One region of the Enterococcus faecalis genome, then DNA from elsewhere that is predicted to be linked to it. Evidence: riboswitches for the same ligand, from Rfam matches in the RefSeq annotation. Region 1 holds a riboswitch; each other region holds the start of a gene.
What was found. Region 1 has a riboswitch for magnesium ahead of mgtA (magnesium-translocating P-type ATPase). Riboswitches for the same ligand answer to the same signal wherever they lie in the genome.
Positions count from the first base shown of each region.

Region 1 (10,131 bases):
CCCACGATACACCACGCTTATTGCATGAAACGAAAGAGGATAAAGAGCTGATGCGCCAAGTATTAGCGTTTACGTATATTCAACCAGGCGTCCCTTGTCTTTACTATGGTGATGAAATTGGTATGACAGGTGATATGGATCCTGATTGTCGTCGTTGTATGGTTTGGGAGGAAAATCAGCAAGATTTGGATTTGAAGGAATTTGTAAAATCATTGATTGCCCTTCGCAAAAAGTATGCGGCTGTTTTTTCTGGTGGAACAATCGATTGGACAGGCACTTCTTTTGAAACGGGGTTGATTAGACTCGCTTGTCGTTTGGAGGAACAAACGATCTATGGGATTTTTAATACTGGCCAAGAGACACAATTTGTCGATAGAACTGATCGAGAAGTTTTGCTAAGTTCTTTTATCGAAATTGCTTCAGAACAGATAATGGTTTTACCAAAAGGTTTTCTTTTATATCAAGCATAATAATTAAGCAAAGGAATGTGAAGAAGAATGGAAAAACATTGGTGGCAAGAAGTCGTGGTTTATCAGATTTATCCTCGCAGTTTTAAGGATAGCAGTGGAGATGGCATTGGAGATTTACCAGGAATTATTGAAAAATTGGATTATTTGGAAACGTTAGGCATTGGGGCTATTTGGTTATCACCAGTTTATCAATCACCCAATGATGACAATGGTTATGACATTTCTGATTATGAAGCGATTATGACAGAGTTTGGGACGATGGCGGATATGGATCGTCTAATTGAGGAAGCGAAAAAGCGAAAGATTGAAATTATTATGGATTTAGTGGTTAACCATACGTCAGATGAACATCGTTGGTTTATTGAAGCGAAAAAAAGCAAGGAGAATCCCTACCGAGACTATTATGTATGGGCTGATCCTGCTTCAGATGGCGGTGTGCCTAACCGATTGAAATCTGCCTTTTCGGGTTCGGCGTGGACGTTTGATGAAGCGAGTGGGCAATACTATTTGCATTTGTTTAGTAAAAAACAACCAGATTTAAATTGGGAAAACCAACAAATGCGTCAGTCGGTTTACGAGATGATGAATTTTTGGATTGATAAAGGAATTGGCGGTTTCCGTTTAGATGTAATTGACTTAGTGGGTAAAATTCCAGGAGAAGAGATCACCGCGAATGGACCTCATTTACATCGTTATTTACAAGAAATGAACGCCGCGACATTTGGAGGCAAAGAGCTGTTAACTGTGGGTGAAACATGGGGGGCCACACCTGAAATTGCAAAAATGTACTCTAGTCCAGAGCGTCATGAATTATCTATGATTTTTCAGTTTGAACATATGAGCTTGGATCAACAACCAGGTAAAGAAAAATGGGACCTTCAGCCAATGGAAGTTGCCAAGTTGAAACAGGTTTTTGCAAAATGGCAAACAGAATTAGGAAATGATGGCTGGAATTCTTTATTTTGGAATAACCATGATTTACCGAGAATGATTTCACGTTGGGGAAATGATCAGGAACATTGGTTGGAAAGTAGTAAGTTATTCGCTATTTTACTGCACATGATGAAAGGCACACCTTATATTTATCAAGGGGAAGAAATTGGTATGACCAATACGCCGATTACAGATATTCGTGAAGCGCGGGACATCGAAACGATTAACATGTACCATGAGTATCTAGAAAAAGGATATTCTAAAGAAGAAATTTTGCTGAAAATTAATACTAAAGGTCGTGATAATGCACGCCGGCCTATGCAGTGGACCGCTGAAAAAAATGCGGGCTTTACGACTGGTACACCTTGGATTGATGTTAATCCCAATTATCAAACGATTAACGTCGCTGCTGCTTTGGCAGATAAAAATTCACTATTCTATACGTACCAAGAAATGATTCGTTTGAGAAAAGAACATCCTTTAATTGTTTGGGGCGACTTTGAATTGCTGGAAACAGTGGACGAAGTGATCAGTTTTTATCGTACCTATGGTGAGGAACGCTGGCTTGTTGTAACAAACTTTTCTGACAAAGTTCAGCCATTTTCTGCAGACGTTCATGTAGAACAAGTAATGATTGAAAATATGCCGACAGATGTCACTGCTTTAGCAGACTATTCGTTAGCGCCTTGGCAAGCATTTGTTGTGAAAGTGAGTCAATAAGATGGAACAATGGTGGAAAAATGCTGTCGGTTATCAAATTTATCCTCGGAGTTTTAAAGATAGCAACGGGGATGGCATTGGTGATTTGCAGGGAATTATTGAGAAATTACCGTATTTAAAAGAACTAGGGGTCGATTTTTTATGGTTAAATCCGATTTACACTTCGCCAAACGTTGACAATGGTTATGATATTGCGGATTATCAAGGGATTCAGCCAGAATTTGGTACGATGGAAGATTTTCAAGAACTTTTGGACCAAGCGCATCAATTAGGTTTGAAGATTATTCTTGATTTAGTGGTCAATCATACAAGTGATCAACATCCGTGGTTTGTTGAAGCGAAAAAAAGTTTAGATAATCCGTATCGTGAGTATTATTTATGGGCCGATGCGACACCAGATCGTATGCCGAATGAATGGCAAAGCTTTTTTGGTGGCTCGACTTGGACGTATGACGCGGGTACAAAGCAAGCATATTTTCATGTGTTTGCAAAAGAGCAACCTGATTTGAACTGGAAAAATCCTAAAGTTCGTGAAGAGATTTATGCGATGATTCGCTGGTGGTTAGATTTGGGAATTGATGGTTTCCGATTGGATGCGATTAGTCATATCCAAAAAGAACTTTGGGATTTTAAAATTACCACGAATCCGTGGGCTCCATTTATGAATGTAAAAGGCATTGAAGACTATATGCTAGATTTGAAAGCTATTTTTGCTGAGTATGACATCATGACAGTGGGGGAAGCTAGTGGCGTTTCAAGTAAAAAAGCGGTGGAATGGACCAATGATGCGGGCTATCTGAATATGATTTTTGAATTAGAGCACAATGTTCGAGAAGGAAAGCCAGGAGAAGAACGGTTAAATATTTTAGGCTATAAAAAAGTAATGGCTCGCTGGCAAAAGCATTTAGGGACAGAAGGCTGGAATGCATTATATGTAGAAAATCATGATAATCCCAGAATCAATTCAATTTTAGGCAATGAAACCTCTCATTCTGCTAAGGCGATTGGAACAATCGCCTTGCTCTTGCGAGGAACACCGTTTATTTATCAAGGACAGGAAATCGGCATGGTTAATTATCCGTTTCAACAGATTGACGAGTTAGATGCTAAAGATTCTCATAACCATTATCGTTTGCTTATAGAAAGTGGCTACGATGCGAAACAAGCATTAAAAGAAGTGGCGCATTGGACGCGGGACCATTCGCGTACGCCTATGCAGTGGACGAGTCAAGAGGCAAGTTCATTCACCTCGGGGCATCCGTGGTTAGCAATTCATCCCAATTTCAAAGAAATAAATGTGGCTGACCAAGAAACGGATGCGCAATCCGTGTTGAATTATTATAAAAAGTTAATTGCGTTGCGGAAAGACAATCCGGTCTTTACAGATGGACAGTTTGAACTATTAGCGCCCAATCATCCGTCTGTTTTTGCTTTTTTAAGAAAAACAACTGAGGCAACAGCGTTAGTGATTGTCAATTTAAGTGGAGAAAAGTGCCAATTTGACTTGTCGAATAAATTACTAGGCAGAAAGTGGCAACAATTATTAGGGAATCAAGATTTTACGGTGAAGAAACGGATGCAGTTAGCACCTTATCAGGCAGGCGTATTCCAATAACTGATTTGTTCTATAACGAGTGCAAGAGGCTTACTTTTAAGTGGGGCTCTTGCACTCGTTTTTAGGAACTTCAACAACCGAGAGACTTCATAAATAATTGAATTTTTACAGAAATGCGTTATACTTACTTTGGGTAAGTTATTTAATTTTTATGAAAGTAGGGGGAAATGATGCCGAAAACACGTGTAGAAGCATTTACAGATGCAGTCATTGCGATTATTTTAACGTTATTAATTTTAGAATTAAAAATTCCTGAAAAAGCAGATTGGTCTGCTCTGACTCAATCTGGACACAAAATCATTATTTATTTAATTAGTTTTGTTACTTTATTGATTTATTGGAACAATCATCATCATTTATTTCAAAGTGTCCGTAAAATTGATGGACGTGTCCTTTGGATGAATAATTTTCTAATTTTGACGTTGACGTTTTTCCCGTTTGTTACTGGCTGGGTAGGTGAACATCCATTTTCTTGGCCGCCACAAGCTTTGTATGGCTTATTAGTATTAGGAGCTGATGTTGCTTATTATCTAGTGGTGCGGGCATTGATTCAGGCAAATGGGCCCAAATCCGAAGTACAACGTTTGTTCGGCCACTATCCAAAATTAACGCTTTCGATTGTGTTGAATATTATTGCGTTGATTGTAGGCAAACTAGTAGCGCCAATCGCTGTCCTGATTATTGATACGATTGTTTTAGTCATGTGGTTTATTCCTGAGCGAAAAGCAGAAATAAAGGGGATTTTAAAGTAGTTATTTTTTATTTATAACAAAAAAATCATAAATCTTTTGACAAGAATGTCAAACTCCTCTATTATAAGAAGTGGATAAAAACTGAATAATTGTTAGGTGAGGCTCCTATTTGGACAAATGCTGCTGCCGCGAAAGGATCGAGAGACCCTTAGTTGGTTGAACAGGAATAATCGTGAAGGTTATTCATAATGTAGCTGATACATGTTATCTACGCCCTATAGTGCTAAAGCTCAACGATAGAGAATCTTATTTAAAGATGGTATTTTGGGACGTACTCTATTGTTGAGTAGGTCCTTTTTTGTGTGTTTGGCAAAAAAGCAATTATTCACTGGAAGTATAAATAAGAAAAAGAAAGGATGACTGTCATGGAAGACCCTGGAAGTGAACAGAGAAACAAAATACAGTCACCAACGAAAGGAGAAGATTTTAGCGCTCTTTTCGGCAGGTGACCACAACCTTGGAGGAAAATAAAATGATGAACAAAAAAACAATGGATATGAGAAAAGCCACCAAAGATCAAGAATTACGTAAATTGGCGTTGCTTTCTGAACGGGAATTAATGATGGAATTACGGACATCTGAAAAAGGACTCTCGAATGAAGATGCCGAAAAAAGATTAGAGGAATTTGGACCAAACGAAGTTTCTGCACAAAAGCCAACCCCAGCAATTATTTTATTTTTAAGTGCATTCAAAGATCCGTTTGTCTATGTCTTAGCCTTATTGATGGTCGTTTCAACTTTAACGAAAGATTTCGAAGCCGCTATCGTGATGGGCGTGATGATTTTAGCCAGTGTCTTGATTGCTTTTATACAAGAGTATCGTTCTCAAAAAGCGAGTTTGGATTTAAAAGAATTAATTGAAAATACCGCTGCAGTGACACGGGAAGGGATTACGAAAGAAATTCCAATGGACGAAATTGTTCCAGGAGACATTGTAACTTTAGCTACAGGAGACATGATTCCTGCAGATGCCGTGTTGATTTGGACCAAAGATTTATTCGTTAATCAATCGTCGCTAACAGGCGAATCCATGCCTGTCGAAAAATTTGTGGATGCAGGTGTGGATCGTCAACAAACAGAGGTTTCTGCATTAGATATGCAAGACCTAGTGTTTATGGGTACAGATGTCTTGAGTGGACAAGGAAAAGCGATTATTTTAAAAACTGGGCAACATACATTTTTTGGTGATATTGCTAAAAATGCTACAACACAACGAGGAAAAACTAGTTTTGACTTAGGCTTAGCAAAAGTCAGTAAGTTTTTATTACGAATGGTAATGATTTTGTTTCCAATCGTTTTCTTGATTAATGGTTTAACTAAAGGTGCTTGGGGCGAAGCGTTTTTCTTCGCGATTGCCGTTGCAGTTGGTTTGACACCAGAAATGTTGCCAATGATTGTTACGAGTAACTTAGCCAAGGGTGCATTATCCTTATCGAAACATAAAGTCATTGTTAAAGAATTAGCGGCTATCCAAAATTTGGGTGGTATGGATGTGCTCTGTACAGATAAGACTGGAACGATTACCGAAGATCGTGTAGTTTTGGTTCAACATTTGAATCCATTAGGTGATTTGAGTGACGAGGTTCTAAATTTAGCCTACTTAAATTCTTCTTATCAAACAGGTTGGAAAAATTTAATGGATATTGCCGTTATTAATTTTTATGAAGAGCATCAATGGAAAACGCCGTTTAAAAATGTCACTAAAATTGATGAAATTCCTTTTGATTTTTCCAGACGCCGCTTAACGGTTGTCGTAAATGCAGATGATCATCAATTGATGATTACGAAAGGCGCCGTGGAAGAAATGGAAGAAGTGTGTACGCATGCGCAAATTAATGGCGAAATTGTACCATTAAGCACTGCTGTACGAGAAGAACTACGCCGAGTGAATGTTCAAATGAACAAACAAGGGATGCGTGTGTTAGCGGTAGCTGTAAAAAAAGATGTCCATAAAGAAGCAGTTTATTCAGTTGAAGATGAAAAAGAGATGACATTGATTGGGTTTATGGGTTTTCTTGATCCAGCAAAAGAGTCAGCCGTCAGCGCTATTCGCTCCTTACATGAACATGGTGTCAACGTGAAAGTGCTAACGGGCGATAATGACATTGTCGCCAAAAAAGTCTGTAAAGATGTAGGCATTGAAGTTTCCCATGTGTTATTAGGTTCTCAAATTGAAGCAATGACAGATGAAGAGTTGCGGGCGCAAGTAGAAGAAACTAATTTATTTGCCAAATTAAATCCGATGCAAAAATCTAAAATTATTGAATTGCTACAAGCAAAAGGTCATACGGTTGGTTTTATGGGGGATGGCATTAATGATGCACCGGCATTACGAAAAGCTGATGTGGGCATTTCAGTAGATACTGCAGCTGATATTACTAAAGATGCTAGCTCGATTATTTTACTGGAAAAAAGTTTAAATGTACTGGAATCTGGTGTGATTGAAGGACGAAAAGTATTTAGCAATATGATGAAATATATTAAAATTACCATCAGTTCCAATTTTGGGAATGTCTTTTCAATTTTAGTAGCCAGTGCCTTTTTACCATTTCTACCAATGCTTTCCTTACAACTCTTGATTCAAAATTTGATTTATGATGTGGCTCAGTTGACAATTCCTTGGGATAATGTCGATGAAGAAGAGTTATTAAGCCCTGTTCGGTGGGAAACGAACGGACTAGCGAAATTTACAGTATGTATTGGCCCGGTAAGTAGTATTTTCGATATTCTAACGTATCTTGTCATGTGGTTTGTGTTTAGCGCCAATAGTTTGGCAACTCAACATTTATTCCAAACAGGTTGGTTTATGGTGGGACTTGTTAGTCAAACGTTAGTTGTTCATATGGTCCGGACGCGGAAAATACCATTCATTCAAAGTCGTGCGTCAATGCCTGTGATGTTAAGTAGTTTAGGCGCAATTTTACTCGGTTTCCTAATTGTAGCAACGCCTATAAGAGAGGTTTTTGACTTTGTGAAACTTCCGGCTAACTACTGGCCATGGTTCTTTGGAATCATCATTGCGTACATGTTAACTGTTGAAGTAGCTAAACGTTTATATATTAAAATTACTAAGGAATGGATTTAGTAAAATCTACTGAAAGAGAAAAGAAATTGCTAAGCTGTATTACTCGTTTTGCGAAAATTTGGTGATTTTAAGCAATGAATGTTCGTGATAAAACCTAAGGCAAAGTATTTGGCAAAAAAACGAGCCAAAAAAAATAAAAATTAACGAAAAAAACTTTGTTCTCTAAAAAATAAAAAACCGCATGCTGAGTAGGTTACTCGGCTGACGGTTTTTATTTTTTGGTTTTTTCAAGATAATTTTCATGAAAACGCAAAGTTCGGAAATCAGATTACTAGCCAGCTCGGGGATGAGGGGGCTCGAATTAATAGAACTGTTATATAATATTTTCAAAATAGAATATAACAGTTAGGAGAAAAATAGTACAGAAGAAGTGTGGAACAGAAACCGTTTTCTTGTTTGTGAAAATTATCACTAAACCGCAAAAACATGCGGTTTTGCTCTTTTGTGAAAAAATGAAGAAATTAGAGTTTTTTTCTTGCGCTTTTTCGAATTTAGTGATAATTTGTTAAGTGTAGTCGATAAAAAGTAATACAGTTTCGCACTCTGTTTTACTTTTATCGAAATTAAAGAAACGTAATAGAGAGGATTGTGTGACAAAATGGCAAAGGCTAAGAAACAAAAACCTATTGACTTTAAAGAGCTAATGGCTAAAGTCGACGCTGATTTCCCAACTTTCCAAATCTTGGATCAAGATGGAAAAATTGTGAATGAAGATTTAGTACCTGATTTATCGGATGAGGAATTAGTTGAATTAATGACACGCATGGTTTGGTCTCGTGTGTTAGACCAACGTTCTACTGCATTAAACCGTCAAGGACGCTTAGGATTCTTCGCGCCAACAGCTGGACAAGAAGCAAGCCAATTGGCAAGTCAATTTGCAATGGAAAAAGAAGACTACTTACTACCAGGTTACCGTGATGTACCTCAATTAGTACAACATGGTTTACCATTAAGAGAAGCTTTCTTATGGTCTCGTGGTCACGTAGCAGGGAACTACTACGCGGAAGATTTAAATGCATTACCACCACAAATTATCATTGGTGCTCAATACATCCAAGCAGCTGGTGTTGCTTTAGGATTGAAAAAACGTGGAAAAGAAAATGTTGTCTTCACTTATACTGGTGACGGCGGTTCTTCACAAGGGGACTTCTATGAAGCAATTAACTTTGCTGGTGCTTACCAAGCAAACGGTGTCTTCATTATCCAAAACAATGGTTTTGCGATTTCTACACCTCGTGAAAAACAAACAGCGGCTAAAACTTTAGCTCAAAAAGCTGTTGCAGCAGGAATTCCTGGTATTCAAGTTGATGGTATGGATCCGTTAGCAGTTTACGCAATTGCAAAAGAAGCACGTGATTGGTCAGCTGCAGGAAATGGTCCAGTTTTAATTGAAACATTAACCTATCGTTATGGTCCACATACTTTATCTGGAGACGATCCAACACGTTACCGTTCAAAAGAAATGGATGACGAATGGGTACAAAAAGATCCATTGACTCGTTTCCGTAAATATCTAACAGATAAAGGCTTATGGTCTGAAGCAAAAGAAGAAGAAATTATTGAAAAAACAAAAGAAGAAATCAAAGTAGCGATTGCAGAAGCGGATAAAGCGCCAAAACAAAAAGTTTCTGATTTCTTGAAAAATATGTTTGAAGTTCAACCTCAAACAATTAAAGAACAAATTGCATTTTATGAAGCGAAGGAGTCGAAATAAAAATGGCACAAAAAACTATGATCCAAGCAATTACAGATGCCTTAGCTCTTGAATTAGAGAAAGACGAAAATGTCTTAATCTTCGGTGAAGACGTTGGTAACAACGGTGGGGTTTTCCGTGCAACTGAAGGTTTACAAGAAAAATTTGGTGAAGACCGCGTCTTCGATACACCTTTAGCTGAATCTGGTATCGGTGGATTGGCTTTCGGTCTTGCCTTGCAAGGTTACCGTCCAGTTCCTGAAATCCAATTCTTTGGTTTCGTTTTTGAAGTATTTGACGAAATCGTTGGTCAAATGGCTCGTACGCGTTACCGTATGGGGGGAACTCGTAATATGCCAATTACTGTTCGTGCCCCATTTGGTGGTGGTGTTCATACACCAGAACTTCACTCAGATAACTTAGAAGGATTAATCGCACAATCACCAGGTGTTCGTGTTGTTATTCCATCAAACCCTTACGATGCAAAAGGACTATTAATTTCATCTATTCGTAGCAACGATCCAGTTGTTTACTTAGAGCACATGAAATTATACCGTTCATTCCGTGAGGAAGTGCCAGACGAAGCTTATGAAGTGCCTTTAGATAAAGCGGCTGTAACTCGTGAAGGAACAGACGTATCAATCATCACTTACGGTGCTATGGTTCGTGAAGCGATTAAAGCAGCTGATAGCTTAGCGAAAGACAATATTTCAGCAGAAATCATTGACTTACGTACAGTGGCTCCTTTAGATGTGGAAACAATTATTAACTCTGTTGAAAAAACTGGCCGTGTGGTTGTCGTTCAAGAAGCACAAAAACAAGCTGGCGTTGGCGCTATGGTTGTTTCTGAAATTTCTGAACGT
Region 1 is NZ_CP118962.1:1,194,035-1,204,165, forward strand. Features, by position in the region: gene PYW42_RS05920 (glycoside hydrolase family 13 protein) at 1-470, shown strand, start outside; gene PYW42_RS05925 (glycoside hydrolase family 13 protein) at 498-2,123, shown strand; gene PYW42_RS05930 (glycoside hydrolase family 13 protein) at 2,125-3,738, shown strand; gene PYW42_RS05935 (TMEM175 family protein) at 3,909-4,490, shown strand; M-box (ykoK) riboswitch at 4,572-4,739, shown strand; gene mgtA (magnesium-translocating P-type ATPase) at 4,963-7,575, shown strand; gene pdhA (pyruvate dehydrogenase (acetyl-transferring) E1 component subunit alpha) at 8,174-9,289, shown strand; gene PYW42_RS05950 (alpha-ketoacid dehydrogenase subunit beta) at 9,292-10,131, shown strand, end outside.

Region 2 (10,131 bases), 290 kb from region 1:
GAAAATAGTTTCTAAAGATTCTTCAATTGCATAATCAATGCCTGCAGGATCTAAACCGCCAACCATTGTTCCACCATTTTTTAGGGCTTCTCTCATGAGTAAAACCGTGTGGGGATTTTTTAATAATCCATGCTGTGGAAAGACAACAATATCATAATCAATCACATGCGCATATTTTTCTAAGGCTCTTTTGACGCCCCAGAAGTTTTCTAGTTCTACATAAGGATCAATGTTGACATGTGTCCGAATATAAGAGGCTCCATAACCAATCAATTTTTCAATCATGGCCGTCGCTCGTTGTTCTGTTGACGGAGCTAACAATTTAAGTTCACTGGCTTCGTCTGCTAAACGCTCTTTTAAATTTTTAACAGGTTGGCTAGCACGCCAGCCTAATGAAAGGTAGGTTTTATCTAAGTGATTATGACTCTCTTGAAAAGCGGGAATAGCCAGTTGTCCGTTTAAATCAGTGCCTTGTTGCTTTTCAGTGACTTGATTTTGCGGAATAATCGCTTGGATTTTGCCTTCTTGAATCGCTAAAGTATAGCGTGCGGTTTTAGTATACGTTAATTCGTGGTGGTCTTTAGCAAAACCAGTTTCTAAACGAACATTATTCAAATAAACAATGGATGCTGTCATTCTTTTTCCCCCTTTTGAACGGCTTCAACCAGTTGTCCTTTTAGTATCAGTTGTTGGATTGGCTGTTGGCGTGCAATCACGTGAGCAGTGCTCTCAGCATTAAATAGTAGGAAATCTGCAGAATCGCCGACATTAGGCCAAACTCGCTGCCCGTTAGGATCAAGAGGCGTTACAAAATTACTCGCTAAGCCCCATAAACGATTCAAGCGATACTCATCGCTAATTTTAAATCTTTGAGCGGCTGTATTTAATTTTTCTATTGTATTGCCACTGCCAAAAGGCGACCAATGATCCGTCAAACTGTCATGAGCCACGGAGATCTTAACACCTTGTTCAACCAAGGTTGGAATCGGCATGGTGGGCATTCCAATTGGTACAGTCGAAGTCAAATCAATACCTGTTTCGCTAAATTTTTGCGCAATGTCTCTAATTGCTGCTTCTTCTAAGCTCCCTAAGGCTAAAGCATGACTTAAAGTAACTTTGCCAAACATCTTTGCTTGTTCTGTATAATCAACAAATTTATTAAATTCATAAAGTCCCAAAGTATCACGGGCGTGTAAATGAACATCAATTTTTTTATTAAATGTGGTAGCTAATTCAAATATTTTTGCGATTGAATGATTCACATGACGATCCACAAGGGCTGGATCAACGCCGCCAACATGAGTTGCCCCCATGCGTAAGGCTTCGCGCATCAAAGGTTCGACTTGTGAGCGGAGTAATCCGTGTTGAGGAAAAGCCACAATTTCATGAGTAATGTATTGTTCATATCGACTAAATGCTTCTTTAGTGATTTCAATATGTTTCGTTCCAATAGATGGATCTACATTACAATGACTGCGAATATGATAATGGCCTTGTTGAATATACTGCTCAATAACTTGGCAAGCACGTTCTAAACTAGTTGGTAATTGTTCAGGTAACAGCCAAGTTTCTTCTTCAATACGTGTTAAAATTCCTTTCGTTAGTGGACGACAGGCCTTACAAGGTCCCCCAAAATACGTTTTATCAATATGAATATGCATTTCTCTTAGAGCAGGTAAAACGAGTTGCTGATTCACATCGATAACTGTTTCGTTCTCTAAAGGCCTTAACTGCGGTGCGACCGCAGTACAGACCTCGTTTTCAATTCGAATATCATAGCTAGCTGTTTCTGTCGCAACAATTCGCTGATTCACAGTAGAAAATCCTGTTTCTAATTTACAGTTTTTTAAAAGCATGACAAACCCCTTCCTACCTTCATTCAATTAGTTAACATAAGCCCATTTTAAACTGTACGTAGGTCCAAATGAATGCCAATACATATCCTTGATTTTTTGATTAGCTAATACAGAAATGCTTCGATTGTAGATTGGTGCTAAAACCGTTTCCTGATTCACCAAAATATCTTGTGCTTGAGCAAAGTCATTTAAACGAGCCTCTTGATCAGCCGCATGTGTTGTTCTAGTTTCTTGAATTAATTGATCATACGTATCACTCTTGAACGTTACGCCGCCCAAGGTACTATCCGAAGTAAAGATGCGCATAACTGTTAATGGATCACGATAATCGGTTCCCCAACCAGATAATTCTAAATCATAGTCTCTCGTTTGATCACGATCAACACGAATAGTAAAAGGAACTTGAGTAACATTCACTTCTAATCCATCTAGATTTTCTTCCAATTGAAATTGGAAAAACTCAGCAGCTTTTTTGGCGCTGTCTGTATCATCTGTTAAAAATTCTAATTTGATTTTATCCAGCCCAATTTCTTTTTTCCCTTTTTCCCAGAATTCTTTTGCTTTCGCTGTATCGTAGGTTAAGTAGTTATTTTTCTTAGCAGCTAGTTTTGTGAAATCTGTTCCATCTGGCGCAATCGTTTGTCCCGGAGGAATTACTTGATCTGTAGCCGTTGATTGATCTTGCAAGACTTCTTTTACAAAACTTTCTTTATCAAAAGCTTGTGCCAACGCTTTACGAATATTGTTGTTCGCTAAAGCCGGATTTTCTTTTCCATCACGAACGCTGTTCATTTTTAAAAAGTATGTGACGAATTGAGGAATTGAAAGAAAGTCTGGATTATCAACATAACCAGGAATAAATTCACCACTTAGCTTATTCACTACATCCAATTCATTCGAGTCAAACAAATTCACCGCTGTCGTTGGGCTCTTAATTACTGAAACTTTCGCTTCTGTTAATTTAACTTTTTCAGCATCCCAATACGTATCATTTTTTTCGTAGGTCCAGTCATCGGAAGAGGCATTATCCCATTCTTTCAATTTAAAAGGACCATTATAAATCAAATGTTCTGCATCAGTGGCATATTTATCCCCTTGTTCTTTGATATATTTTTCATTTTGCGGAAACAAAACAGGAAACGAAAGCAAAGATTTCAAATAAGGGGTGGGCCGTTCTAAAGTTATTTCTAACGTTTTATCATCTAGCGCCTTAACCCCAAGAGTATTCACATCTGCGCCTTCTAAAGCAATTTCCTTAGCATTTTTAATGACATCAAAAAATAAAGCTTGATGAATCGATCCTGATTTAGGGGAAGCAACTTGTTGCCATGCATAAACAAAGTCGTTTGCTGTTACTGGATCATCATTCGACCATTTGGCATCTTCTCTAATCTTAAATGTATAAACGGTTTCATCTTCAGAAATCGCTGGTTCTTCGGCAGCGACCCCCAACTCTAATTCATCTTCTTTACCTAAAACATAGAGTCCTTCATAAACTTGATTTATGACTAAAGTCGAGGTCGTATCCCCCGCTGTGTGTGGTTCCATTGTCGAAATAGCCGCTTCAGAACTAATTGCAATTTTTTGTTCCGCTGCTTTGTTACTATCAGCCGAGTTTCCCGTTCCCGCCTGACAAGCCGTTAAAGCTAAAAGCAAACCGACGCATCCTAACATTTTTAATTTCTTCATACCGATCCCTCCATTTTACAAACTATAACCTTCAAAGTTACCAGAATTTTCTGATAAAATATAGAAAAAGAAGCATATCTGATAAGAGTCTCAAAAAACTTACAGATTATAGAAATACTTGAGAAATTTAAAGTAGCTGAAACAATAGTAAAAGCATTAAAAATTAAGTATACTATTGCTATATCTTTAAACGATGCGTTTCTATAGGTTGTAAGCGCTGATTGTTCTTATTTGGTCATTTGTGACTACCAATCACGTAATGACTTGGAACTTTTTTCTATTAGTATAAGGATACCTTATTTTCCCTAAAATAGTTTTGTAACATCTTACAATAAATACACTTAATTTTTAGATAATTCATACAAAAGGAGGCCTTGCTAATGATGACGGTCACTGATCTACTCCATGCAGAAGAACTACCTGGTTTAACCTTATTGACGCACGAGACCAATTTAGATGCGCCAATTCTACAAGCAAATATTTTAGAAAATCCTGATGCTTTTGACTGGTTAACGCCAGGAGAAATTTTATTAACTACCGGCTATATTTTCAAAGATCAGCCTTGCTTGCAAAAACGTCTTATTCAAGAACTAGCAAATATGAACTGCGCTGCTCTAGGCTTTAAAGTCCAACGTTATTTCAATGAAGTTCCACAAGAGATGATCCAATTAGCGAATGACGTCGGATTACCAATTCTCTCAATCCCTTATAATTACAACTTTTCTCAAATTATTTCATTGGTCAATCGCCGAGTCAATCAACCTGACGAAACGATTAGCCAACATTCTGTTCATATGCATAATAAATTTTATACAATTATCAAAGCTGGCGGAAAAAGTACCCAATTACTGGAAGTATTAAGTGCCGCGATTCAAGCGCCTGTAATGCTTTTAGACGAGCGTTTTCAGATTATGAATCATTTTGATTTACCTGATGCGCCAACAAGAATCACCAGTATTTTAAACAACGCGACTCTCAAAAAACAGTTTGAGACAGCTTTAAAAGCCCAGAACAATGAGCTCCTATTATTTTATAAAGAACCATTGACTGTTGAATTTTCCTTAGCGAACCATCAGTTATCTTTGCGAATTTTACCCATCAAAAAGAAAAATCTCAGCTTATCTTACTTAGTGATTTGGCAAACTACCAAAAAATTACAGACGATTGATTTATTATCTGTAGAGGTCTGTGCTCACTACCTTTTACCACAACTTCAATTAGAATCTTCGGAAAATTTAACAACGAGGCAAAAGATCGGGGCGCTGTTTCAAGACCTTATCCAAGAAAAAAATACCAATCCTCAAGCTTGGCAAGAATTTAGTAATTATCTGCAATTAAATGAAAAAGATACATTTAGTCTCTTGCTTGTAGCCATTGAACAATTGGAACAACTGTTTAATCCGACTATTCAAATGAATAGCATTGGCCATCAATTGAATCATATTTTAGAAGGATATCGACAAAAAATTACTGCCTTTCCTACACAAACTGGCTTTATTTTATTACTAGAAAATCCAGCGCAAGAGGAAGCCACCTACCTTGCACAAACCACTCATCTTGCCAAGAATTTACTAGAGCAACTAATGAAACTGAATCCAAAATTATCATTTAAATTAGCGATTGGGCCAACTGTCAAAAAAATCACCAATCTGTGTGATTCTTATAAATTAGCACAAGAAACATTCCACTTAGCACAAGCAAGTCAAGAATTACAACAACGAACTATTTTGAATTATGACGACCTCTTTTTTTATCGTTTAATGATCGAAACCCTGACCAAACAAGCCAAACAAAAAATATATCAACGATTGATTGAACCATTAGAAAAAGAAGATCAAAAACATGAAAGTTCCCTACTAGAAACCATCAACACCTACTTTCAATCGAATAAAAATATTTCGTTGACTGCCACAAATATGTATGTACATCGTAATACAATTATTTACCGCTTAAAAAAAATAGAAGAGATTCTTCACTTAACTTTAGAATTTCCTGATAGTTCGCTACAACTAAGTTTGGCTGTTTATTTATATAAACAAAAATTACTATAAAAAGGCCACCACGAATAGTAAATCGTGGCGGCTTTTTTAACTGTTTCAATTTTGTTAGCGAATAATCATTACAGAAATCGGTGCATATCGAGCCATATAAGCTGCTTGGCTACCAAAAAAGCTTTTTAATTTGCTAGTTGACTTGGAGCCAATAATTAACAAATCTGGTTTATTCAAAGGAATAAGCTTATTAATAATTAATTCTCCTGGGTTCCCTTCATTGACAATTACACTTACTTTATCGATGCCATTCGCTAACGCTTCTTGTTGATATTTTTCCGTTTGTTTCTCTAATTTCGCCAACTGTTCTTGCCAATAATTTTTATCTAACGATTGGTAAACATTAATCTCTTTCTCTTCTAAAATCGAAACAATAACCAATTCAGCTTGTTCTTCTTTTGCTTTTTGGATAGCATAATGAAATGCTTTTAACGCATCTGGCGACTCTTCAACACCAACCATAATTTTTGAAAATTTCATTATTTAACCTCCTCTACTTGTTGCTCCATAGCTGCAAGCTGCTGTGCATATCGTTTATCGCCTTTATATAATTCCACAACCGTCCAAACTAACAAGAGGATGACGAGTGCTATGATGACATAGGCGATATTATCGGCTAACGTAATTTGACTCGCTGTCGGATTATCACCGAAAAATCCTTCAATTTGATCAGGTAAGCCTTTCATATTGAGGTAAATTAAGCCAATGACAGAAACCCAGCCTAACAATTTAATTAACCACGAGTTTTTAAAATGTTCACCCATTTCAACACGGCTATCTGTAAACATCAGTAAAGGCAACATCGAAAATGGCAAAGCAAATGCTAGAAAAACTTGTGAATTGTTCATTAAATTATTAATCGCAATATGCTCCTCCACTGTACTTTTTCCGCTGGTCATTAAAACACAAATTAAGACAGGAATAACAGATAACAAACGTGTGACCATCCGACGTAACCAAATTGGTACGCGCATATGAATAAACCCTTCCATAATAATTTGACCAGTTAAGGTTCCTGTAATTGTTGAATTTTGTCCTGATGCCAATAAGGCTACCGCAAATAAAATTGATAAAATTCCAGAACCTGCAATATGCGCTAAAATAGAATTACTCATAACCGCTGGATTTGATAAAGCATCAAACAAACCAAAGAATGAAGGATCTTTGACACTGCCGGATTTAAAAACGGCCACACCCATAATCAATAACAAAGAGTTAACAAAAAATGCCATCGTTAATTGAATATTAGAATCCCAAGTTGAAAAGCGTAAAGCGCGTTGAATATCGGTTTTATCTTTACGATCAATTTTACGACTTTGGACAACAGAAGAATGTAAATACAAATTATGAGGCATCACTGTTGCACCAATAATCCCCAATGCACCTGTCAGTGGCGTTTGCCCATTCACCGCATGTGATGTAGAAAAAGCTTCTGCGCTAGGAACCAGCCCTTTAATTACATCTCCCCATACTGGATTTGACAATGCCACTTGATAAGCAAAAATCACAAAAATAACAACAATTAAAGCAACAACAATAGCTTCAATTTTTCTAAAACCAATTTTTGTCAATAACAACAAAAGTAAAACATCAAATACCGTAATGAAGACAGCCAGACCTAAAGGAATATGAAATAATAAATATAAGGCAATTGCGCCCCCGATAACTTCAGCGATATCTGTAGCCATAATTGCTAACTCTGTTAAAATCCATAATACAATACCTAACGTCTTACTAGTTCTAGCACGAATCGCTTGTGCTAAATCCATCTGTGAAACAATGCCTAATTTAGCAGCCATATATTGGAGCAACATTGCAATCAAACTGGAAATTAAAATAATCGACATCAATAAATATTGAAAATTTTGTCCCCCAGTAATTGAAGTAGACCAGTTTCCTGGATCCATATACCCCACTGCTACCAATGCTCCTGGACCTGAGTAAGCAAATAACGTTTTCCAAAAACTCATATTTTTAGGCACGTCGATGGTGCCATTAATTTCTTCAAGCGAAGGACCATTTGCATATTCAATCAAATGATGTCTTTGCTTTGGTTCATGTTCTTCTGAATTTTTCAATTCAATTCCTTCTTTCGTTTTGCAATAATTTTAAAAGGCCCTTCCCGTTAGAAGGTTAACCTCTAGTATATTTTAGGTACACCTAAAATATACTGCTAAAAATAACAAAATGCAAGACTTGAAAGAAAATTTTGACAGTGTAAAAATAGATTGTCGTAAATGTGCGATCTTAAAGTTTGAAGAAATCAGGGTAGCTGGTAGTTGATTATCTTAAGAAGTAGAAAATAAGGGACCTAAGTCATTTCGGCTTAGGTCCCTTATTTTATTTTTATTCGGTTATTCTATTAAGAATGGATGCTACAATTTCTGTCGTGTCAGCTGAATGATTTCTAAAAATCTCGGTAAACTTAATCTGACGAAAACCTTCAAGTACTTCGGGCAACTTATTTTTCCCCCATTCAAAAGTTCCATCATTTCTTTTCAATAATCTTTGTAAAATTTCTTCTTTCTCGACCGCTAACAAAAAATGATAAACGTCAATGCCTGCTCGTCTCAGATATCCAATCAGCTCTTCTTCATATTCATTTTTATAAAGGGTCATTGTAACAATAATCGGCCGTCCAGACTCTTTGGACATTCGTTTTAATAAATGAGCATTCCAGCAACGCCATTCCTGATACTCCTGAAAATCATTTTCTTTCATTTCTTCGGGAACTAGCTCCATCAATGCACTACCAATAATTTCTGGATCATAAATGATTGCGTTGGGAAGTTTTTGTTGTAACTCATGTGCAATGGTCGTTTTTCCGGATCCAAACGCACCGTTTAACCAAATAATTATCATAATTTCCTTTCTTCTGAACAAATTTCTTTGTTGTTTAATTTAGGTGCTAGATTACTTTTAATTTTTTTAGCCATTCACTTATAGTTACTACTTACATCTTTAACAGTAAACGAGACAAACTAAAAATACAACATCCTACGCTATTAACCTCGGGTTATATAACATACTCATCTGATAATTTCTCCCTAAAAAAACAGAATGTGGGCAATCTTTTTAAGAATAATTGAATAGAATAACAACAAACAGTAATTCAGGTATAACCAGCTAGAAATTGTTTTATTTTTAGTCACGAGTATGATAAGCATGTAAATCAAATAGAATCATATTAGGTGAGGTTACTCTGAAGAACACAGGTTATCGCTCGGAAATGTCGAGAGACAGTAACGAGTAAAGCAGGGATTGTCGAATTAAGGCTTTCCTAAGATAACTAGAATTTTTTTCTTACGTCTCAGAAAGCCAAAGCTCAATTATTGTGATTACCCTATAATCTTCTTCTTTTATTCGGCGACCTCTTTAATATGATTAATTGGAGGTTTTTAAATTGAAAGCTGTCACTGCATCATCTAAGAAAAATACCCTACTTGCTAAAAGTATCGGGAATCTTACCTTGCTCATCATTTTAGGCATTTTCATTTTTATCATCGTCTTCTCTTGGCTAAAAATGAATCGCCCTCTCCACACCCTTCCCTCAGAAGAATTCCTCGCAACACCAAGTAAAACAGATGATTTCTTATCTCCATCAAATCTTTTTTACTTTTCAATTCGAACCATGTTTCGAATGATTGTGGGGATGGCTTGGTCCTTCCTGTTTTCCTTTGTTTTTGGTATTTTAGCCGTAAAATATAAAACGGCACGAAGAGTCATTTTACCATTAGTTAATTTCCTTGAATCTGTTCCATTGCTAGGTTTTTTGACCTTTACAACTGCTTGGTTACTTGGTTTATTTCCAGGAAATGTGATGGGCGCAGAAGCGGTTGCTATTTTTGCCATCTTCACAGGTCAAGCTTGGAACATCATGTTGACTCTTTATCAAATAATGGAAGTTATTCCTTCAGATCTAGTCAATGTGACCGATCAGTTCAAGTACAATGCTTGGGAAAAATTTTGGCGGCTTGAATTTGTTTACTCAATTCCTGGCTTACTTTGGAACGTTATTATTTCTCAAACTGCGGCTTGGTTTGCCTTGGTGGCCAGCGAGCAAGCTTCTGTTGCCTTTCCTAAAGAAACCAACCTTTATTTACCAGGAATTGGTTCTTATATCCAAGTAGCATTAAATCGAGCCGACTTTAAATCCTGTTTATGGGCTGTTTTTGCCTTATTAATCAATGTGGTGATTTTAAACTTTTTAGTTTTTCAACCTTTAGTTCGAGCCACTTATTATTTTAAATATGAAACAGATGTCGAAAGTACGACGCCACCTAAATCCATCATTTATCATTTATTAAAAAAAGCAACTTTAACGAAATACTTTTCAAAAGCTTTTGTGAAATTCAGTCATTTTTGGATTTACGATTTACCAAAAGTTTGGTACTTTTTCAAGCTAGACTATCTCTATCGATTACTAGCAAAATTACGCCATTTCTTCAAAACATTATGGTATGTCAGCTTAACCATTATTGGGGTTTATTGTTCTATTAAGCTCTATCATTTCTTGCCCCATCAAGATTTCAGCA
Region 2 is NZ_CP118962.1:902,975-913,105, reverse strand. Features, by position in the region: gene PYW42_RS04540 (amidohydrolase) at 1-636, opposite strand, end outside; gene PYW42_RS04535 (amidohydrolase family protein) at 633-1,883, opposite strand; gene PYW42_RS04530 (peptide ABC transporter substrate-binding protein) at 1,884-3,545, opposite strand; gene PYW42_RS04525 (PucR family transcriptional regulator) at 3,926-5,596, shown strand; gene PYW42_RS04520 (universal stress protein) at 5,651-6,076, opposite strand; gene PYW42_RS04515 (Nramp family divalent metal transporter) at 6,076-7,674, opposite strand; gene PYW42_RS04510 (P-loop nucleotide/nucleoside kinase family protein) at 7,943-8,458, opposite strand; M-box (ykoK) riboswitch at 8,773-8,940, shown strand; gene PYW42_RS04505 (ABC transporter permease subunit) at 8,985-10,131, shown strand, end outside.
Region 2: another riboswitch for magnesium. It lies ahead of PYW42_RS04505 (ABC transporter permease subunit); the one in region 1 lies ahead of mgtA (magnesium-translocating P-type ATPase).

Region 3 (4,748 bases), 1.3 Mb from region 1:
CTTCATTATACTATGTCTTTGCAATGATAGAAAGAATTTTAAATCACACTTAATGTGACTGAGTTTACTACATAATTCGATAATGCGCGTGGGACAAAAATCACTTTGGATTTTTGCTCCACGCTCAAAAACTGATAAACGGCGGGAACAGAAGCAACACTACGCGTTGCTCCGATCTCAACAACTTCTAAGGTGTTTCTCGACATGCGTCTCGTCACAGTACAGCCTTCAAAAGAGCTACAGCTCTAAGAGTTGCGATGTTTCACTGTGAAGCATGAACAGATGAAATCATCGTACCTACTTGGTTCTCGGAGTTAAACGCTTCTGGCCCGACCTCCTTTTCCCCTATCTTCCTCTTCACACAAAAAAACGAATGCAAAGATGCATTCGTTTTTGACTAACCGCCACCTAATAAAAAGTCTAGGACATTCATGCCGCCGCTTGTTTGGCTGCGGTAAAGTTCGGTGTAGCCGCATTGGGTACAGCTAATTGTAATAAATTTTTTATTTTGAACATCAAAAATTTTCGCAAAGTTCCCACCTGTTGCTTGAAATTGGTCCGACACATAGTGCATGTTGCCACATTTCTCACAAACATATTGTTGCTTTTCCATTCCCCTCACTCCTTCTCAATAAAACAAGTATAGCAAACGCCTGCTTCATTTTCCTCCATCCTAAGATGGATTTTTTCACTAGTTGACCAAGCCTTTTCCTTTCCGCTACAATAAGTATAACGAATCGGAGGAAAAAATATGTCGACAAAAAGCCAAGTCCTAACTTTATTGATGAAACAAACGCCCGCATTCCTTTCGGGCGAAGAGATGGCACAACGTCTGTCCTTATCTCGCACAGCTATTTGGAAAGCAATTAATGAATTGAAAAAAGATGGCTATCAAATTACTAGCGTGCAAAATAAGGGGTATCGCCTTGAAAAATCAGATGTCCTTTCTGCAGAAGGCATTCAGTTGGCATTATGGCCACAAACGCCGCCTTTAACAATTACCGTCCTAGAAACATCTGAATCTACCATGACCGATGCTAAGCGGGCGATTTTAGACCAGACGCCCGACAATACATTGATTGTTGCTGACATGCAAGAAATGCCGCGGGGCAGGTTCGGCCGACCATTTTTCGCTACGCCAGGTAAAGGGATTTACATGAGCATGGTGCTTCAACCGAACCAAAATTTTGAAGAAATCGCCCAATATACTGTGATTATGGCCGTAGCGGTCGCTCGAGCAATGGATGCTCTGGCAGGCGTTCACACAGAAATTAAATGGGTCAATGATCTTTATTTAAATGGCAAAAAAGTTTGCGGGATTTTGTCGGAAGCCATGAGCAATGTGGAAACAGGGCAGATTTCTAATGTTATCATCGGCATGGGGATTAATTTTTCAATTACAGAAACCGAATTTCCTGAGGACATTCGGCAGAAAGTGACTTCTCTTTTCCCAGATGGTGAACCGACGGCGACGCGAAATGAATTAGTCGCCAACATTTGGAATCATTTTTATCAAATTTTAGACAAACGTTCAACGAAAGACTTTTTAGAAGAATACCGACAACGCTCCTTTGTGATTGGCAAAGACGTCGCTTTTACCCAAAACGGGCAAGACTTCCGCGGCGTTGCGACAACCATTAGTGGAAATGGAGAATTGATTGTTCAGTTGCCTGATGGCACGGCCAAAACGTTGTCTTCTGGGGAAATTAGTTTGGACCAGATTGGTGAATGGCGTCGAGGATAAGTGGGGAAGTTTAGAAAAAAGCAAGTGGGACATCAGTCGTTTTGACTGATGTCCCACTTTCTACTTCTGAAGATAATCAGCTGAACAAAAGCAGCCCCTTCGGAAATAAGCCGAAATTGACTTTCTCACACAAGTGTTCGGCATATCTTAATCCTTCCAAGTGTTAAGAATCACGAAGAACGTAGTGATTCGATGATGAACAGAACCTACTTAGTTCTTGGCGCTAAGCACTTTTGTCTCAGCCGCATTATCTTGATACCTGATTATTGAACATTAACATCTATCGCTTGATAAAATGAATTAATCGTGTCATTGATATCCCAAACGGCATAAATAACATGGTATCCTTTCCTATCAGCGGGAATCTTTATTCTGTGTGTTTCTGTATCATTGACCATAAATCCTTGACCAGGAGGTAAATCTTGACCGATTGGTTGCCCTACTATGCCAATCAGTTCCATTTCGTCCATCGTTAATGGTGCATTAGGATTCCATCCAGGTTTCGTCATATAGTATCTAAAACGATTGGTCTTATGTTTTGCCGTCATCACCCATTTAAAATTATTCTCTCCTGTTGTTATATTACTTTTTACCCAACGAGTGGCTGTTTGTTCATCTAGTTTGGAATAGCTTGCTAATCCAGCTGAAGGCAACCTTCCATTTAATTGACCCGTGTCTAATAATTTAGTTGGCGCTTCAATTCCTTGGGGTGTCGTGATAATTTCTGGCTGTGAGCTGTCTTGACCAGGTCCCCATCCAAATCCGTTTGCTTCCGCATTTTTGACTCGACTGACTGGGCTATCAACATAGCCATGTGCATAACTCTGCTGTGCATCTCCTAAAGCAAAAACACTGATCATCGTTGCGCCCACTGCAATTATGAATAACATCATTTTTTTCATGTATATCGCTCCCTTATAAGCAAAACCCTTCAAAAAACATGTAATCTTAATCAACTGAAACGTAAAATCTCCACAACATCATTTTTACTTTTTCGATAGCGACCATCAACTTTGTGCACAATTATTGTCGACATATTTATTTTAAATGAAGTAGCAATTCAATAGCAACTGTCCGCCTTTTTTACTGAGAAAAACTTATAGCACTCTTATAAAAAATGTTTGTTTTTTAATTTATCATTATTGAACACCAACTATTTATAGCGGTTAACCGAGAACAGCCTTGTACACTTTTTTTTAGAATGCTCAAGTACTGTTTTTTTAACTGCTTCACTTCCCCACACCTTTAAATTTATTTAAAAAACAATAAATTTTCTTAAACTTCATTGTGAGAACCGCTACATAAATTCTATACTTCTAGCGTTAGATAAAATAACCTTGTTAGGTGAGGCTCCTATCCAAACATAGGCTATTGCGCAGAAATGTCGAAAGACACCAATGTGTAAAACAGGAATGGTCGAATTAAGGCTCTTCTAAAAATAGCTAAGAGAAATCTTTACGTTGGATAGTGCTAAAGCTCAGACGATGAGAACCGATTGGCTTGCTGTGTCCTGTTTAGTCGCAAGCGCTTATTTACGATCGATGCTGGCTTAGTCTACTCTTTCAAGGGAAAAAGAAAGGGATTCTCATGCAAACATCGAATAAAAAATTTCCACTTTATGCCCTAACAACGCTTGTTTTTACTTTCCTCACTTTGTTAGTGGCGGCTAGTCCAAATTGGTTTCAACAAATGGACGAAGCTATCTATCACATCAAATGGCAATTAAATGCCCCACTTTTAACAGCGGTCAATCTGTTAGCAAAAACAGCCACAATTGGACCAATGCTGCTATTCTTCTTATTATTGATGGTATACCTTTTACGCAAAAAAGAAAAAATCCTAGCCTTTTGGGCTGTCAGTAACCTATTAGCTGTCGGCTTCTTAGGGAGCGTTTTTAAACATGTGGTGGGTCGGGCTCGACCAAACCTAGGCGCTTTAGCTGACCGGAGCTCTGCTAGCTTTCCCAGCGGACATTCATTATTAGCAATGGCGCTAGTCTGTACGATTTTGATCATTTTGGCCTATCTTCATGTTGAAAAAACCAAAGGCATCAAAATTTTCTTACTCACTTATTTAGTTTTGATTGTGTTAGGTCGTTTAATCTTACGCGTTCATTATCCTAGTGATGTCATCGCTGGGATGCTCCTAAGTTATAGCTGGATCAACTTTTCATTTCAAATTGTTCAACGTTATTTGCCGGCACCTGAACCAGAGGAAGCAGAAGTACCGACACAACGCCGGCGCCGCCATTCTCGTAAAAGAAAAAGCTTATTCGTGGTCTTCAGTTTAACCCTTTTATTTTTAGGCACACTTTCTGTTTCGGCTTACGGCGTCAGCATGTATCGCAATTTGCAAAAAACGGCGAACACCATGTATAAACCAAGAAAATCTTCCACGAAGAGTCCCGATTTAGCCAAAGGTGAGCCGGTTAGTTTCTTAATTATGGGAATTGCGAATGACTCAAAACGCAAAACCGATTACCGCTCCAACGCCTTGATGGTGGTTACAGTGAATAATCAATTACAAAAAACTACCATCACCAGCATCCCACGTGACTACTATGTGGAAATGGCTGGCACCAATGGCGAATACAATAAAATCAATGCGGCCCACGTTTTCGGTGGTGCCGATATGCAAATTAAAACGGTTGAAAATGTCTTGCACATCCCAATCAATCATTACTTTTCAATTGATATGGATGCTATGAAGGACCTTGGCGATGCGGTGGGCGGCGTCACTGTTGACAATGCCTTTGCTTTTGACGCTGAAGGGATTCATTATCCGAAAGGCAAACAGCATTTAGGGGGCTGGGAAGCTTTACAATACGCGCGCATGCGTTACGAAGACCCTGAAGGCGACTATGGTCGTCAACGCCGCCAACGAGAAGTTTTAATCGAATTAACCAACAAGCTACTTTCTTTTAACAGCTTGCTAAAATATCAAGAAATTCTGGACGTAATCGGCGAGCATGGCGAAACCGACTTGTCCTTTGACCAAATGATGG
Region 3 is NZ_CP118962.1:2,771,485-2,776,232, forward strand. Features, by position in the region: gene PYW42_RS13670 (hypothetical protein) at 39-218, opposite strand; gene PYW42_RS13675 (zinc ribbon domain-containing protein) at 398-613, opposite strand; gene PYW42_RS13680 (biotin--[acetyl-CoA-carboxylase] ligase) at 752-1,744, shown strand; gene PYW42_RS13685 (lytic polysaccharide monooxygenase) at 2,008-2,646, opposite strand; M-box (ykoK) riboswitch at 3,074-3,240, shown strand; gene PYW42_RS13690 (phosphatase PAP2/LCP family protein) at 3,332-4,748, shown strand, end outside.
Region 3: another riboswitch for magnesium. It lies ahead of PYW42_RS13690 (phosphatase PAP2/LCP family protein); the one in region 1 lies ahead of mgtA (magnesium-translocating P-type ATPase).